DNA from 3 places in the Micromonospora sp. WMMD998 genome. Region 1 is predicted to be linked to each of the others. Evidence: riboswitches for the same ligand, from Rfam matches in the RefSeq annotation. Region 1 holds a riboswitch; each other region holds the start of a gene.
The links. Region 1 has a riboswitch for cyclic di-AMP ahead of O7619_RS19400 (transglycosylase family protein). Riboswitches for the same ligand answer to the same signal wherever they lie in the genome.
Positions count from the first base shown of each region.

Region 2: it holds a riboswitch for cyclic di-AMP, as region 1 does, so the genes downstream of both, O7619_RS04245 (C40 family peptidase) here and O7619_RS19400 (transglycosylase family protein) in region 1, are expected to answer to the same signal.
Region 3: it holds a riboswitch for cyclic di-AMP, as region 1 does, so the genes downstream of both, O7619_RS13875 (C39 family peptidase) here and O7619_RS19400 (transglycosylase family protein) in region 1, are expected to answer to the same signal.

Region 1 is NZ_CP120740.1:4,241,524-4,244,791, reverse strand. Features, by position in the region: gene O7619_RS19405 (LLM class flavin-dependent oxidoreductase) at 1-1,051, opposite strand, end outside; cyclic di-AMP (ydaO/yuaA leader) riboswitch at 1,288-1,458, shown strand; gene O7619_RS19400 (transglycosylase family protein) at 1,457-2,122, shown strand; gene O7619_RS19395 (YbaB/EbfC family DNA-binding protein) at 2,374-2,814, shown strand; gene O7619_RS19390 (M4 family metallopeptidase) at 2,890-3,268, opposite strand, start outside.
Region 2 is NZ_CP120740.1:914,717-917,984, reverse strand. Features, by position in the region: gene dcd (dCTP deaminase) at 1-291, shown strand, start outside; gene O7619_RS04245 (C40 family peptidase) at 363-1,397, opposite strand; cyclic di-AMP (ydaO/yuaA leader) riboswitch at 1,411-1,546, opposite strand; gene O7619_RS04240 (peptidoglycan recognition family protein) at 1,780-3,268, shown strand, end outside.
Region 3 is NZ_CP120740.1:2,967,505-2,970,772, reverse strand. Features, by position in the region: gene O7619_RS13880 (hypothetical protein) at 65-616, shown strand; gene O7619_RS13875 (C39 family peptidase) at 681-1,538, opposite strand; cyclic di-AMP (ydaO/yuaA leader) riboswitch at 1,741-1,883, opposite strand; gene O7619_RS13870 (hypothetical protein) at 2,232-2,996, opposite strand; gene O7619_RS13865 (hypothetical protein) at 3,145-3,268, opposite strand, start outside.

The sequences.
Region 1 (3,268 bases):
CCGGTGCCGGCGGGGCGCTCGGGCGGTCCGCCTCGTCCCAGAGGCGGCGCGCGCTCAGGCGTACCCCCGGGTCCGGGGTGGGGGTGACCGCGAGCGCGGTCGGGCCGCCGGTCGCGGCCTGCTCCTCGGCGACGGCGCGGGCGCCGCTGCCCGGCGCGGTGCGTTCGGCGGCGACCAGCTCCCGGACCGCCGGCGCCACCTCCTGGGCGAAGACCTGGATCGCGCGCGGCTCGTCGCTGCCGAGGATGAAGGTGGTGATGCCGTGCTCCAGCGTGAGCCCGACCAACTCCTCCACCCACTGTTCCGGCGGGCCAGCGAGGAAGCCGGTGGACGCGCGGGCGAACGTGCCGGTGACGTTGAGCATCCGGCGGATCGCGGCCGGGTCCCGGCCGGCGGCCCGCGCGCCGTCGTCGACCAGCGCGTTGAGCGCCGGCAGCTCGTCCGGCCCCTTGGGCAGGTACGCCAGCGACGGCAGCCAGCCGTCCGCGGAGCGCCCCACCAGCCGCAGCATGCGTGGCTTGTACGCGCCCACCCAGATGCCCACCGGGTGCGCCGGGGCCGGCCCGCGTTTCGCCCCGACCACGCGGTAGTGCTCGCCGGCCACCCGGATCATGCCGCGCCGATCGGTGTCCCAGACCTCCCGGATGACCTGGATCGCCTCGTCGAGCGCGTCGACCGCCGCGCCGGGGGAGAGCCGCCGGCCACCGGTCGCCTCGATGGCGTCCCAGAACGCGCCCGCGCCCAGCCCGAGGTCGATCCGGCCGCCGGTGAGCAGGTCCAGGCTGGCCACGCTGCGGGCCAACACCACCGGCTGGCGCAGCGGCAGGTTGAGCACGTTGCCGGCCAGGCCGATCCGATCGGTGGCGGCGGCCACGTACGACATCAGCGTCCACGTGTCCAGGAAGCCGGGCTGGTACGGATGGTCCTGGAAGGTGACCAGGTCCAGCCCGACCTGCTCGCAGAGTGTGGCAAGCGCCACCACCTGCTCGGGGCGTCCGGCGGCGGGGGTGAGGAAGCCGCCGAAGGTCAGCTCGTGTCCGTGTTCGGTCATCCGCCCCGCTCCTCGCATGATCTTGCCCGGTCCCGCCCACGGTAGCTCCGTCACCGGCCGTCCCGGCCGCCTACCCGCCATCCTGGACGTAGGTGGTCCCGTGGTGGCACGACCGATTCCGCCATCGCTGGGCGCGCCTGGCCCGATCGCCCGGCCGGGTGAAGAACGTCACAAGAAGTGGGCAATCGCGGAAATTCGTCCCTAGCGTCGGTTCCGTTCGCAGTCGCGGACACCACGGGCCGGTAACGCCTAATCCCGCCGCCGGCCCGGCGGAACCGAACTCGGGCGGGAGCGGGGGACCCACAGGTTCCACGGTGCACGTCACCTCGGGGTGAAGCCGCCACCGGCGGCCGGGCTCCTCGGCCCGAACCCGACAGCTCACCTCGTCGGCGTGGAGGAATCCGCATGTCAACTGCATACTCAGCCCGGCACCGCCGGATCGTCGCCCACCGGGCCGCGGCCCGCCGAACGGCGGTCGGCGCGATCGTCGCCGGTGCCGCCACCGGCGCCGTGGCACTGCTCGGGCCGGCCGCCCCGGCCAGCGCCGCGAGTGTCAACTGGGACGCCGTCGCGCAGTGCGAGTCCGGCGGCAACTGGCACATCAACACCGGTAACGGCTACTACGGCGGGCTCCAGTTCTCCCGCGGCACGTGGAACGGCTACGGCGGCCAGAAGTACGCCGGCCGGGCCGACCTGGCCAGCCGCTCCGAGCAGATCGCCGTCGCCGAGAAGGTCCTGCGCGGGCAGGGCATCGGCGCCTGGCCGGTCTGCGGCAAGAAGGGCGGGTCAACGAAGAAGTACGCCGCCAAGGCGTCCGGCTCGACCACGTCGGCGAAGAAGGCCACCTCCTCGAAGAGGGCGTCGGCGCCGAAGAAGGCGTCCGCGCCGAAGCGCTCCAGCAGCGCGCCGGTCGCGGGCACCTACCAGGTGCGGCCCGGGGACACCCTCTCCGAGATCGCCGCGACGAAGCACGTCGACGGGGGCTGGCGCGCGCTGTACGCGCGTAACCGGGCCGTGGTCGGCGCGGACCCGGGCCTGATCTTCCCGGGGCAGCGGCTGCGCCTGGGCTGATCGTCGAATCCGTGTCGCGTCCCACGGGACCGCCTCGCGGTTCCGTGGGGACGGGCCGCGCCGACGGGTGACGGGAACGCCCGGCCGGGTCGTCCGGCCGGGCGTTCGCCGTCGCGCGACACGCCGGGCGCGGCCGGCGTACGTCCTGCGTGCGGCGTCGGCGGCCGGTCCGGTACGCCGGGTGACGAGGTTCCGACGGCAACGGTTGCTATGGTCACGAGGCTTGGCTAGGACGTGAAGAAAGCGCGGATATGACCAACGATGCGTTCTCGGCCGCCGCGAGCCTCGACGAGCTGCTGACCCGCACCCAGCAGGCGCTGGCCGCGATGCGGTCCCGGGCCACCGTGCACGCCGACGGCGAGCCCGGCGAGCTGCTCCGGGCCGAGGGCGTGGCGGCCGGCGGCCGGGTCCGCGCGGTCGCCGTCCAGGGTGGCCGGCTGGACTCCGTCGCCGTCGACCCGGCGCTGGCCGACGAGCCGCTGGATGTCCTCTGCGGACACCTGGTCGTCGCCGTCAACGCCGCGCTGACCGAGTTGGACGCGCAGGTCAGCGCCTCGGCCCGGGCGGACACCGACGCGCTCGCCGCCCGGCTCGGCGGCCTGCCCGACCAGGCGGAGATGTTCAGCCGGACGATGCACGAGGTGGCCGCGCGCATCCGCCGCGACCGCGCCGCCGCGTCCCGCCCCGCCTGACCGGATGCCCGGCCGGCCGCCGGGAACGCGGAACGGCCGGCCGTCTCGGAGGACGACCGGCCGCTCGCGTCGCGATCAGCTCAGCGTGACCGCGGTGTCGTCGACGACGAAGGACGTCTGGAGCGAGGAGTCCTCCACGCCGCTGAACGAGATGGTCGCCGTGGTGCCGGCCAGCGACGAGACGTCGAAGGACCGCTGCACGTAGCCGGTGGCCTTGTTCAGGTTGGAGTAGGTGGCAAGCGTGGTGCTGCCGGCCTTGACGGTCAGCTTGTCGTAGGCGACGGTCGAGGTCGACTCCGCGCTGTCGATGTGCAGCCAGAAGCTCAGCGTCGCCCGGCACCCGGACGGGATGGTCACCGACTGGCTGAGCGTGTCGGTGTGCGAGGAGCCGTAGCCGTCGAGCCACGCCTTGTACGAGCCGCTGTGGGACGCCTGACCGCTGTCGGTGGTGATG
Region 2 (3,268 bases), 3.3 Mb from region 1:
CGGCTGGAGGGCAAGTCGTCGCTGGGGCGGCTCGGGCTGCTGACGCACTCCACCGCCGGCTTCATCGACCCGGGCTTCTCCGGTCACGTCACGCTGGAGCTGTCGAACGTGGCGAACCTGCCGATCACGCTCTGGCCGGGCATGAAGATCGGTCAGCTCTGCATCTTCCGGCTCTCCTCGCCGGCCGAGCACCCGTACGGCTCGGCCGTCTACGGGTCGCGTTACCAGGGTCAGCGCGGCCCGACGCCGAGCCGGTCGTGGCAGAGCTGGCGTACCTGGCCCACCCGCTGACGCCGGCCGTGGTTGTTAAGAGGGGCCCCCGCCTATACCGAATGCGTTAACGGGGGCCCCCTCCTTACACCTCAGGTGGGGCGGCCGTAGCTGTTGATGTCGCCGTCGTCGACGCGCTTCATGGTGATGGGCTTGCCGGACTGGGAGGCGTGCACCACCCAGCCGTCGCCGACGTACATCCCCACGTGGTGCAGGTCGGCGTAGTAGAAGACCAGGTCACCGGCGCGCAGCTCGGCGCGGCTGACCCGCTTCGTGACGTTGTGCTGCTGGCGGGCGTTGTGCGGCAGCGAGATGCCGGCCTTGGCCCAGGCCGCCATGGTCAGGCCCGAACAGTCGAAGTGGTCCGGGCCGGCGGCGCCCCAGACGTAGATCTTGCCGATCTGGGCGCAGGCGAACTTGACCGCCACCCCGGCCGCGCCACCCGGGTATCCGGCCGGGCAGGGCGCCGGCCGCAGCGGACCGCCGCCACCGTTGCCGTACACCTTGAGCCGCAGCTTCTGGAGCTTGGCGATCTCCGTGTCGATCTGCTTCTTCTTCGCCGCGAGCTGGGCCTCGGTGCGGCTCAGGTCGGTGACCATCTCGTCCAGCGGCTTCTTCTTCGCCGCCAGCTCGTCGCGCAGCTCGGCGATGGTGCGCACCTGCTCCTGCTGGTGGTGCGCGAAGCGGTCGAGCAGTTCCAGGCCGCTCATCAGCTCGCCCGGCGAGCGGCTGCCCAGCAGGGCGTTGACGGTCGAGAGGTTGTCGCCCTTGTAGGCGTCGGCGGCGAGACCGCCGACCTGGCCGAGCGCGGCGTCCACCCGGGCCTGGAGCGGGGCGATCTGCTTACCGAGCGCGTCGGCCTGCCTGCGCCGCAGCGCGAGCTGCTCGCGTACGGCGTTGACCTGCTCGATGACGGGTTCGAGCTTGTTCCAGTCGCGGTCGATCCGGGCTTCGATCTCGGCGACCGAGGGTTCGGCGTGGGCCGCCGTCGCGCCTCCGGTCAGGACGACCGCGGCGCCGACCAGGGCGGCGAGTGTGGTGGTGAAGCGGGACCAGCGGGAGCGCGGCGCGACGGCGGGCCGGTCGATCGACCGGCTCGGCGACGGCCGCGGGGCATGGTGTGCCACCGGGCGTCGGTACTCCTTCTTCCTGACCGCCTACCGGGTTAGCTGACGGGTTCGGGCGGGAAGGGAGACGCCCTACCGCAGTGGCTGCGGATTCACCCCAGGTACCTGGGTCCCCGATTCGCCCGGAGGCGATTCGGCGGTGTCGGACCGTCACCGACCGGGTTGGACGGTGAACGTGCGGGCCGACAATTGGCCAGAGTAGGGATCCCCGTTATCGATCCGCAACCCGAACGGCCGTGACACTCCGTACGGAATGGGCCAGCCCGGACATGAGTGAAGCTTTTTTTCACACTAGATTATCCGGCGGAAAGGTATTGACCGTCACGGGTGCGCGGAGTGAGGGTGGGGACGCAGTGACCCCCATCCCTGTCCAGGAGGTTCGATGCACCTCTCGCCCCCGCCGTCGGCCGGACGGATGCTGCTCGCCGCCGCCGTGGCGACAGCCACCGCGCTGGCGACCACCGGCCCGGTCGCCGCCGCGCCACCGAACACCCTATCCGGCAACGACGACAGGCAGCAGCAGTACGCCGCCGCGGCGGCCGAGTACGGCGTGCCGCAGAACGTGCTGCTCGGCGTCTCCTATCTGGAGTCCCGCTGGGACGCCCACCCGGGGCAGCCCAGCACCAGCGGCGGCTACGGCCCGATGCACCTCACCGACGCCGCGCACGTCCTCGCCTCACCCCGCAACGGTCACGTCGACGAAGACGAGGACCCACGCGGCGACGACTCCCGCCCGCTCACCCTCGACCCGGCCACGACCGAAGCACCGGCCCGGGAGAAACCGCTGCCCACGGCCTCGCTCCAGACGCTCGACGCCGCCGCGACGCTCACCGGGCTCGACCCGCAGAAGCTGCGCACCGATCCGGCCGCGAACATCCGCGGTGGCGCGGCGCTGCTCGCCTCGTACCAGAAGGCACTGGGTGGGCCGGTCGGCGCCGGCACCGACGCGGCGGCCTGGTACGGCGCGGTGGCCCGCTACTCCGGCGCGGACACCACAGACGCGGCGGCGGCCTTCGCCGACGAGGTCTACGACCAGCTCGGCCAGGGCGCGACCCGGACCACCGACGACGGGCAGCGGGTCACCATGGCCGCCACCGCCGCCCGGCCGGACCGTGGGGTGCTCAGCCGGCTCGGGTTGCGCCACGCGCAGCGGCCGGACGGGCTGGAGTGCCCGGTGCGGCTGGCCTGCGAGTGGATCCCCGCACCGTATGAGCAGCTCAGCGCGGACCCGGGCGACTACGGCAACCACGACCTGGGCAACCGGCCGAAGCAGCAGAAGATCGAATACATCGTCATCCACGACACCGAGGGCTACTTCGACCCCAGCGTCGACCTGGTGAAGCGCGCCGACTACCTCGGCTGGCACTACACGCTGCGCTCGGCGGACGGCTTCGTCGCCCAGCACATCAAGGCCAAGGACGTCGGCTGGCACGCCGGCAACTGGTACGTCAACGCCAAGTCCATCGGCCTGGAGCACGAGGGCTTCGCCGCGAACGGCGCCTGGTACACCGAGGCGATGTACCGCAGCTCCGCCAAGCTGGTCCGCTACCTGGCGCAGAAGTTCGGCATCCCGCTGGACCGGCAGCACATCATCGGTCACGACAACGTGCCCGGCATCACCGCCGCGGCGGTCGGCGGCATGCACTGGGACCCGGGCCCCTACTGGGACTGGTCGCACTACTTCGACCTGATGAAGGCACCGTTCCGGACCCTCGGCACCGCGCGCACCGGGCTGGTCACCATCGACCCGGACGTCGCCACCAACCGGCCGGCGTTCGTCGGTTGCAACCAGCAACCGCCGGGCGTTCCGACGCCCACCCCGCCGGCCGAGCCCTGCCCGTCGCGCGGCTCCTCGGCGGTGCTCCTGCGGA
Region 3 (3,268 bases), 1.3 Mb from region 1:
TGCTTGCACACGCGCCCGACCCCCCGTGTGGTGTGTGTGTCGACCCCCGGAATGGAGCCCCCTGATGAACACGATCCTGCGTAAGAGCGTCCTGGGTATCGCTGGTCTGGCGTTCACCGGTGGTGTGTTCGCCGGTCCGATCGCCGCCCACGCCGACACCGCCCACGCCGCCACGGCGGGTAAGCCGGTCGCCGTGCAGGCCGAAGGTAAGCAGTCGAGCATCACGCTCAACGGTGAGCAGACGGCCAACGTCAAGGCGATCATCGCCGCGACGAAGAAGGCCGGCCTGCCCGAGCGGGCCGCGGTCATCTCCATCGCGACGAGCTTGCAGGAGTCGAAGCTGGAGAACCTGGGCCACCTCGGCGACTCCAACGACCACGACTCCCTCGGTCTGTTCCAGCAGCGCCCCTCCTCCGGCTGGGGCAGCCCGGAGCAGATCACCGACCCGGAGTACTCGACCCTGGCGTTCCTCAAGGGCCTGAAGCAGGTCGACGGCTGGCAGGACATGCCGCTGACCGAGGCCGCCCAGACCGTGCAGGTGTCCGCGTACCCCGACGCCTACGCCCAGTGGGAGAACCAGGCCACCGACCTGGTCAACCAGCACTGGAACAAGTAAGCGCAGACGAAGGCCGGCACCCTGCAACAACGGGGTGCCGGCCTTCACGTACTCGATAAATGGGTTAGGCGGAGTATCCGCGCGTGGACATCCAGTTCGCCAGGTCGGTCGTGGCGACCCAGTAGGACGGCAGCGACGGGTCGGCCGAGTCGGCGATCCGTACCGTCCGGCCGTCGTTCTTGTAGCCGATCACGGCGACATAGTGGCCGCCCGGGAACGAGTGCCAGCCGCCGTTGGTGTCGGTGGCGTCGCCGACGATGTTCGAGACGACCGCCCGGCCGTTGCTGACCGCGTTGACGACGTCGGCCTGGAGCCGGTCGGTCTGGTCCGGGGTGGCCGCGCCGGGGATCATGCGGGTCCGGTACGGGTTGCCCTTGACCTGCTGGTTGAGCACCCGGGTGGTGTCCTCGGCCGAGTTGGTGCCCATCTCGGTGGTACCGAGCGCGACGGCCAGCGTGTCCTGGCTGCGTTCGATGCCGGCGGCGCTGAGCGCGTTCCGCACGGCCGCCGGGCCGCAGTAGTAGTAGGTGGTCTGCGCCTGGTAGTCGTAGTCGAGCACCTTGCTCGACGGTGGCTTCGGCTTGGCCTTCGGCGTGGTGTCCGGGTTGGCGGACTTGGCCGCGGCCTTCGCCACGGGCGAGGCCGTCGGAGAGGCGCTGGGCGACGCGCTCGGCGAGGCGCTCGGTGACGCGCTCGGCGACGGGAGTGCGACCCGGGCCTCGCTCCGGGTCACGGCGTCGTCGAGGCGGGAGCCGAGTTCCGCCACGGCGGCGGTGTCCCGCTGAGCCGGGGCGTCGTCGGTGGCGGTCAGGGTGGCGCCGGCGCCGCCGGCCAGCACGAGGGCCGCCGCCGAACCGGCGATGATCTGGTACGGGCGCTCGGTCGCGAGCCGCCGCAGTTGACGCTTCAGGTGGTGCTTCACGGATTCCTCCACGGGGGTGGGCGGCACACGCCGGCCCGGCGCGCGGGGGAACTCACGCACGCTGACGGGCTGGACGGCCGCGGCTGGGTGGCCCGGGATGCCGGGCGGATCAGGGGTCGGGTACGCGTCGCTCAGGCGCGCGCCGGCCCCCGTTGGCCGTGGAGGCGGGGGGATGGTCGGGGGGTGGTTGGCACGAGGAGGTAGCTCCTTCCGTGGCCGCCGACCGGGTTAGCTGACGGATTCGGGCGGGAAGTACGCCCTACCGCGGGGCCGTGGGCTCCGCGGATTCACCCCGGTGTTGCTGTGGGTCCCCGGTTCGTGTGCACGATTAGGCGGGTCGGCGCGGCGACGCCATCGGCGATCGACAACCGCACCGGACGCGCCGACACTACCGATGGGTACGGCGCATGCCAAGCGCTCCCACCTGCGGAAACGTGTTCGGTGACTACAATTTCGGCACAGCCGGTCACCGACGTGACTCAATGGGACGACGGGTGCCGTCGACGCCGACCGGCGGAAACCGGACGTCCGGCGGGCGGAGAAACGGGCGCCGGGGGCGACCGGGGACATCGGCTTCGCCGCCGCGGCGGACCGGTGACCCGGCTCACCGCGTTCGGTAACGATTCGGCCGAGGCAGCCGCCCAGCCGCGGCAGGACCCGACCCCGGACCGCCCGCTCAGCCGAGAGCGCCGCTCAGCCGACGCGGGCCGGACGCCAGCGGGCGCTGCGCACCGGAGCCGGCACCGGGACACGGGTCGCCGGCGCGGCCCGGAACGCCGGCGCGGGCCGCAGCGCCGTCGCGGCGGCGTACGCCTCGGCGGCGAGCGTCCGGGCCGACTCGGCGGCCAGTTCGGCGTCCCGCCACGCCAGCCGTTCCCGCTCGGCGGCCGTCTCCCAGGCGGCTCGGCGGCCGTCGCGGACCGTCCGGGCCAGCACGATCTCCTGCGCCGCCGGGTGGTGGCAGGGGTCCCACCCGTTGCGTCCGGCCAGCACGTCGGCGAGCTGGCGGGCGGTCAGGTCGCCCCGCCAGTGTGCCGCCATCGCGGCGTGACGCAGCCAGCGTTCCCGTGCCGCGTACTCGGACGGGGTGCGAGGCGTCCTCGGTTCGGGCAGGGCGGCGGCGCCGGCCAGGCGGCGGGCGGCCGAGTCCGCCTCGTCGTACGTCGACCACGCGCGCTCCGCCTCGTCCTGGGCGGCCAGCCACCGCTCGCGGCGACGCCGGGCGGTCTGGGCGGCTCCGGCGGCGGCCACCGCCACCTCGTCGGCGTACCGGGTCAGGTCGGCCCGGTGCAGCGCCTCGACGTCGGCCGGGTCGGGTTCGGCCTCCACCACGCCGTCGCGTTCGGGGCGGGCGACCAGCACGGTGAGCAGGACGAGGGCGAGCACGGTCAGGGCCGACCAGATGGCGGCGGCCTCGGGGACCGCGGTGAGGAAGTTGAGGAGAACGGTCTGCGACATCGGCGGGCACCTCACGGGAGACGGTGACGGGGAATTCCGCACGGCCGGTCGGGGGCCGGGATCCGGGCGCGACCGGGCCGCCGAGCGGCGGGTGCGGGTGAGGTTCGGGTGGGCGACGGGACCGGCCCGGGGCGGGGCAGCGGGCGGGTCAGCGGGCGGGCGGGGCCCGCGGGCCGGCCGGCGCCGGCGGCTGACCGGCCGGGACCGGATGCTGGCCGGCCGGGCGTACGGCGTCGCCCTCCGGCCCGGGCTCCGGGACGCCGGTGGAGGCG